3 regions of the Streptomyces sp. NPDC001204 genome follow, and region 2 is predicted to be linked to each of the others. Evidence: predicted binding sites of a transcription regulator. Region 2 holds the regulator's gene; each other region holds the start of a gene.

Region 1 (2,260 bases), on a different contig from region 2:
AAGGCCAGCACGACCACGGCCCCGAACAGGGCGGTCGCCTGCGCCGACGTGAGCGTCCGGAACATCCGCCTGCGGATGATGTCGCGCACGAGGTCCCGGTAGAGCAGGTACAGGACACCGAGAGCGATCCCACCAAATCCCGCGATTCCCCCGAGGACTTGGAAGAGTTCGACCATGAAACGGACTGTAGGGCCTACCCCCGCCGTCCGGCAGGCGATTCACACACCTTCTCCGGCAGGTCGCGGCCCGCTCGGTGGTTGTGCGCGGCGCGGATGTGATCGGATGGCGGTTACGGAATCCCGGCAACGGGAACCCTGGCGAAAGGTATGGAACCAACCGTGGCAACCACGCGCACCGCTCACACCGTCTGGGAAGGCAACCTGCTCGAGGGCAACGGCGTCGTCACCTTCGACTCCTCCGGCATCGGCCAGCAGCCGGTGTCCTGGCCGTCGCGCGCCGAGCAGGCGAACGGGAAGACCAGTCCCGAGGAGCTGATCGCAGCCGCCCACTCCAGCTGCTTCTCCATGGCGCTGTCGCACGGCCTCGCCGGCGCCGGCACCCCGCCCACCACCCTGCGGACGAAGGCGGACGTCACCTTCCAGCCGGGCGAGGGCATCACGGGCATTCACCTCAGCGTCGAGGGCACGGTCCCCGGCATCGACAACGACGCGTTCGTCGCCGCGGCCGAGGAAGCCAAGAAGAACTGCCCGGTCAGCCAGGCCCTGACCGGTACGACGATCACCCTGGACGCGAAGCTCGCCTGAGGCGAGACCCACGTCCGACGGTGCCGCGCCCCTCGTCCCGGGCGCGGCACCGGCGTTCCCGGGTAGAGCGGCAGCCGGCGGGTACGCGGCATTGACAACGGCGCACTCAAGTTTTGTGCTGGAGAGCAGGAGGCGCCCGGAAGGGGACGAAGATGGCACGTGCGGTCGGGATCGATCTCGGGACGACGAACTCGGTGGTGGCCCTGCTGGAAGGCGGCGACCCCACCGTCGTCGCCAACGCCGAGGGCGCGCGCACCACGCCGTCGGTCGTGGCGTTCGCCAAGAACGGCGAGGTACTCGTCGGCGAGGTGGCCAAGCGGCAGGCGGTGACGAACGTGGAGCGCACCGCACGCTCGGTCAAGCGCCACATGGGGGACGCGAACTGGCGCTTCCCGGATCAGGGCTCCGTCGACGGCACCCGCTACCGGGCGCAGGAGCTGTCCGCGCGCGTCCTGCAGAAGCTGAAGCGGGACGCGGAGGCCTACCTCGGCGAGGACGTCACGGACGCGGTGATCACCGTGCCGGCGTACTTCGACGACGCCCAGCGGCAGGCGACGAAGGAGGCCGGGGAGATCGCGGGGCTGAAGGTCCTGAGGATCATCAACGAGCCGACGGCCGCCGCGCTCGCCTACGGCCTGGACCGGGGCGAGGAGCAGACCGTGCTCGTCTTCGACCTCGGCGGCGGCACCTTCGACGTCTCCCTGCTGGAGATCGGCGACGGCGTCATCGAGGTCAAGGCCACCAACGGCGACACCCACCTCGGCGGCGACGACTGGGACCAGCGGGTCGTCGAGCACCTGGTCAAGCGGTTCAAGGGCCAGTACGGCGTCGACCTCGGCAACGACAAGATGGCGGTGCAGCGGCTGCGTGAGGCCGCCGAGAAGGCCAAGATCGAGCTGTCGTCGTCCTCCGAGACGACGATCAACCTGCCCTACATCACGGCCTCCGCCGAGGGCCCGCTGCACCTGGACGAGAAGCTGACCCGGGCCCAGTTCCAGGAGCTCACCGCCGATCTGCTGGAGCGCTGCCGCAAGCCCTTCCACCAGGCCGTCAAGGACGCGGGCATCAAGCTCTCGGCCGTCGACCACGTGATCCTCGTCGGTGGCTCCACCCGGATGCCGGCCGTGACCGACCTGGTGCGGGAGCTGACCGGCAAGGACCCGCACAAGGGCGTCAACCCCGACGAGGTGGTGGCCGTGGGCGCCGCCCTCCAGGCGGGCGTGATCCGCGGCGACGTCAAGGACGTCCTCCTCCTCGACGTCACCCCGCTGTCCCTCGGCATCGAGACCAAGGGCGGCATCATGACCAAGCTCATCGAGCGCAACACCACGATCCCGACCCGGCGTTCGGAGATCTTCACCACCGCCACCGACAACCAGCCCTCGGTCGGCATCCAGGTCTACCAGGGCGAACGTGAGATCGCCGCGTACAACAAGAAGCTCGGCGTCTTCGACCTCACCGGTCTGCCGCCCGCTCCGCGCGGGGTGCCGCAGATC
Region 2 (2,260 bases):
GGCGACCTTCTTCTTGATGATGGGGTAGTCGAACTTCTCGTACCGGGTGTTGGCCGTCTCCGGCAGCAGCAGACCCACCGTCAGGTCGTTGCCCTTGGTCGGGCTCGCGGCGCTGCTGCTCCCCGACCCGCCGAGCGCCCCGCAGGCGGCGAGCGAGAAGGTCAGCGTGGGCGCGGCCACGGCTATGGCGATACGACGCATCGAGGTGCTCACTTCTGGTGCCTTCCGGACGAGGGCGCAGCATTGCAACCCAGGTGACTGAAAAGCCAACGCGAGGGGACCACCGGCGTCAAGCGGAACCACTTAACGAGATGGCAACGCAACGCTCCGCTGTGTCTGTGAAGACCTTGCGGAGTCTTGCGGAATCGCCTCCAAACGCCCTTTACCGGCCCGCCACTCGACGGCCGCCCACCGCCGGGTCGAGATCCGTACAACCAACTCCCGCCACGCGAGTCATGATCACGGGAGGCCCGCTCCGGCGTTCCCGCCACGATCCCCTCCGGCACCCACACCCTGCGCGTGGACTACGCCAACTGGACGAGCGCGACCGACGTCAAGTTCCGTTACACACCCCGGCCTTCGGCGAGCGTCGACAAGGCCGGGCCGCTCGCCCCGGCCGGCCTCACCGTGTCGTACGCCAAGAACTCGGGCCGGGCCGAGACGACATGGACCAGGAACAAGGAGCTGGACCTCGCCGGGTACCGCCTGTACCCGCGCCCCAGGGGAACGGCAGCTGGACGCGTTCACCTGCGCCGGAGCCGCCGGCGGCACGACGAGGGGCCGGGAGGCTGTACGGCCTCCCGGCCCCTCGTCGTCGTTCGTGCCCGCGTGGTGTCGTGCGTCGCCCGCGGCTGAGAGCGGGTCAGTCCGGCTGCTGCCGCTTGGGCCGCCACACCACCAGCGCGCTGGTCTGCTGGACCTCCTGGTAGGGGACCAGGTCCCGGCGGTAGGAGGCGTGGACGGCGGCCTCGCGCTGCCGCATCGCCGCCGCGGCGCCGTCCAGCGCCGCCTGGAGCTCCGCGATCCGGGACTGGAGCGCCGAGACCTGGTTCTCCAGTTCGATGATGCGCTTGATGCCGGCCAGGTTGATGCCCTCGTCCTGCGACAACTGCTGCACCTGGCGGAGCAGTTCGATGTCACGGGCCGAGTAGCGGCGCCCCCGTCCGGCGGTGCGGTCGGGGGACACCAGGCCCAGCCGGTCGTACTGGCGGAGTGTCTGCGGGTGCAGTCCGGACAGCTGGGCGGCCACCGAGATGACGTACACCGGTGTGTCTTCCGTCAGTTCGTACGGGTTGCGACGGCGGCCGTCCATCTCACTCATGCTCCCTTCGCGGCCTCGAACAGCTCGGCCCGCGGGTCCTCGCCCGCGGTGGCCTCGCGATACGCCTGAAGCGCGTCACGAGCCTTCCCCGACAGGTCCTTCGGGACACTCACCTCCACGGTGACCAGGAGGTCGCCGTGGCTGCCGTCCTTGCGGACCGCGCCCTTGCCGCGGGCCCGCATCGTGCGCCCGTTCGGGGTACCCGGGGGCAGCTTCAGCGTCACCGAAGGACCGCCCAGGGTGGGCACGCGGACCTCGCCGCCCAGGGCCGCCTCGGCGAACGTGACCGGCACGGTGACGGTGAGGTTGTCGCCCCGGCGGCCGAAGACCGGGTGCTCCCCGACGTGCACCACCACGTACAGGTCGCCCGCGGGTCCGCCGCGCTCGCCCGGGGCGCCCTTGCCGCGCAGCCGGATCCGCTGGCCGTCGCTGACCCCGGCCGGAATGCGGACCTGCATCGTCCGGGACGACTTGGCCCGCCCGGAACCCATGCAGACCTCACAGGGGTTCTCCGCGATGAGACCGCGGCCCTTGCAGTCCGGGCACGGGTCCGTCAGCGAGAATCCGCCGCCGGAGCCGCGCGCCACCTGTCCGGTGCCGACGCAGGTCGGGCACACCCGCGGTGTGCCGTTCTTGTCGCCGGTGCCCGAACAGGCCTTGCACGGTTGCTGGCTGGACATGCGCAGCGGCACCGTCGCGCCCTCGATGGCCTCCGTGAAACTCAGCGTGACCTCGGACTCGATGTCCTGGCCGCGCCTGGGCTGGGCACGCGTGGTGCCCGTGCCGCCCCGGTTGAACAGGCCCCCGAAGACGTCACCGATTCCGCCGCCGAAGCCGCCGCTCCCGCCGCCGCCCTGGGCGCCTCCGAAGAGGTCGCCCAGGTCGAAGTTGAAGGAGCCGCCGCCGGCGCCCGGGCCGGGGCGGAAGCCGCCGTTGCCG
Region 3 (2,260 bases), on a different contig from region 2:
GTCGAGGATCGTGTCGAGCCAGGTGCGGATCCAGGAGCCCTCGGGGGAGGCGTCGGAGGCGCGCTCCAGCTTGTCGACCTCCTTGAGCGCGGCTTCCCGGACCTTCTCGGGCAGGTCGGCGGCCTCGACGCGGGCGCGGTAGTCGTCGGACTCCTCGCCGTCGCTCTCGCCGTTCAGCTCGCGCAGTTCCTTGCGGACGGCCTCCAGCTGGCGCCGCAGCAGGAACTCGCGCTGCTGCTTGTCGACGCCCTCCTGGACGTCCTTGGCGATGGACTCCGCCACGTCCTGCTCGGCGAGGTGGTCGCGCAACTGCTGGGTGGCGAGCTTGAGCCGGGCCACCGGGTCGGCGGTCTCCAGCAGCTCGACCTTCTGCTCGGTGGTCAGGAAGGGCGAGTAGCCGGAGTTGTCGGCGAGCGCGGAGACGTCGTCGATGGCCTGCACGCGGTCGACCACCTGCCAGGCGCCGCGCTTGCGCAGCCAGGCCGTGGCGAGCGCCTTGTACTCCTTCACCAGCTCGGCGACCTGGCCGGGCAGAGGTTCGGGCAGGTTCTCCTCGATCCGGGTCCCTTCGACCCACAGCGCCGCGCCGGGACCGGTGGTCCCGGCACCGATCCGCACACGTCCGCGACCGCGGATGAGCGCGCCCGGGTCACCGTCGGCCAGCCGGCCCACCTGCTCGACCGTGCCCAGCACACCGGTTCTGGCGTACGTCCCCTCGACCCTCGGGACCAGCAGCACCCTGGGCTTGCCGGGCTCGTCCCGCGCGGCGGCCTGCGCGGCCTCCACCGCGGCCCGTACCTCGGCGTCGCTCAGGTCCAGCGGAACCACCATTCCGGGCAGCACGACCTCGTCATCGAGTGGCAACACGGGCAGGGTGAGCGGTGTGAAGGCAGTGGACTCAGCAGCCATGATCTCCCCTTCGGCAGTCAAGTTGAGCTATGCCGACTCAATGCACGACGCCGGTCGATTGTTCCCCGGCATCTGTTCGCTCTGAGCGATCGGGCATCCACAACCAGCACACAGGGAGAAAGAAGGGAGAAAGAAGGGAGAAAGAAAAGAGGAGGAGAGAGGGGAGAGGAAGGGGAGAGAGGAGAGGGGCAGGGAGCCAGAAGAGGCTCAGCCCGTCCCCGGCGCGGCACCCGTCTCCGCGAGGCGCACCCGCCGCCAGCGCCGCATCACCGGCCACGTCGCCACACCGAGCCCCACCGCGATCAGATGGCCGCAGCTCGTCATCGGATCGTCGAACGTGGCCAGGTCCTGAACCAGCATGCCCACGAACACGGTGAGCAGGGGCCAGCGCAGCCAGGGCGTGAGCAGGCCGGCCAGGGCGCCGAGACTGGCCGCGACACCGAAGCTGATGCCGTAGTCGAGGCGGTGCGCCGCACTGTCCGGCAGACGGCCCGTGAGCACCGCGAGCCCGATGGGGACCTCGGTGGCGAGGGTGGCCAGCACGTGCCCGAACAGGAACACACCGGCGGTGCGCAGACCGCCTATCCGGCGTTCCAGCGCGGTGAGCACCAGCAGGAAGCACAGGGAGTACGCCGACACGACGCCGCCCGCGATCCACAGCGCACTGGCCGGCAGCACCAGCAGGGGCGCCCGCACCAGGTGGGCGACATCCGTGCTGGAGCTCTGGCGCAGGGCGTCCACCACCGCGGGATCGGCGTACCGGGCGACGAGCGAGGTGACGGCGAGCAGGGCCGCGTACCCGAAGGTGAAGGGGGTGCCCACGGGCGTGGGCAGCAGCCGCCAGGGGCGCGGACCGCGCAGCCCCCGGAGTCCCGCGGCAGACCGCGCCGGGCGGGCCGGTTCCGCGCGCACGCCTTCCGGGACAGTGCCGCGCGCCCGCTGCTGCGGCATCCCGGCCGGCGCCCGCGGCACCTCCACCGGAACGCCGGCCACGACCGCGTCCGCGCCTCTGTCCGCACCGTCGTCCACGACGGCGTCCGGAGGCAGGGGCCCGCCCGAAGGTGCCGGCGGGCCCGAGGGGCCGGCCGTCGCGGTCCGTTCCACGGTGCGGCACTCCTTCCGTCGCGCCCCACACTTCGCATCCCTGGCGCCCCTGTCCATGACTGGCGCCACCCACGCGACAATTCTCAGCAACCTATTAGGTTCCCGGCCACCCCAGCTACCCCGGCTACCCCAACGATCCCAGCGATCCCAGCGATCCCAGCGACCCTGGCCCTCCGCCGACGAGCGCGGCACGCTCGCACACGGGTGTCACCCCTAATTCATGTGGCCGTACGGGTCCGTTGGGGCA

Evidence for each region. Region 2 encodes HspR, which represses chaperone genes until heat shock. Its sites were predicted from a motif close to TTGAGNNNNNNNNNCTCAA; they were not measured.
Region 1: dnaK (molecular chaperone DnaK) is a predicted target of HspR. The motif match lies at 856-874, and genes of this name have one in related genera.
Region 3: lon (endopeptidase La) is a predicted target of HspR. The motif match lies at 932-950, and genes of this name have one in related genera.

Annotation. Positions count from the first base shown of each region.
Region 1 covers NZ_JBSFJL010000015.1:168,912-171,171, reverse strand. The annotation lists gene ACWC91_RS21795 (tetratricopeptide repeat protein) at 1-176, opposite strand, end outside; gene ACWC91_RS21790 (OsmC family protein) at 339-764, shown strand; gene dnaK (molecular chaperone DnaK) at 917-2,260, shown strand, end outside.
Region 2 covers NZ_JBSFJL010000026.1:110,916-113,175, forward strand. The annotation lists gene ACWC91_RS29690 (sugar ABC transporter substrate-binding protein) at 1-201, opposite strand, end outside; gene ACWC91_RS29695 (hypothetical protein) at 520-855, shown strand; gene ACWC91_RS29700 (heat shock protein transcriptional repressor HspR) at 863-1,312, opposite strand; gene dnaJ (molecular chaperone DnaJ) at 1,318-2,260, opposite strand, start outside.
Region 3 covers NZ_JBSFJL010000001.1:155,142-157,401, forward strand. The annotation lists gene lon (endopeptidase La) at 1-909, opposite strand, end outside; gene ACWC91_RS00720 (rhomboid-like protein) at 1,117-2,013, opposite strand.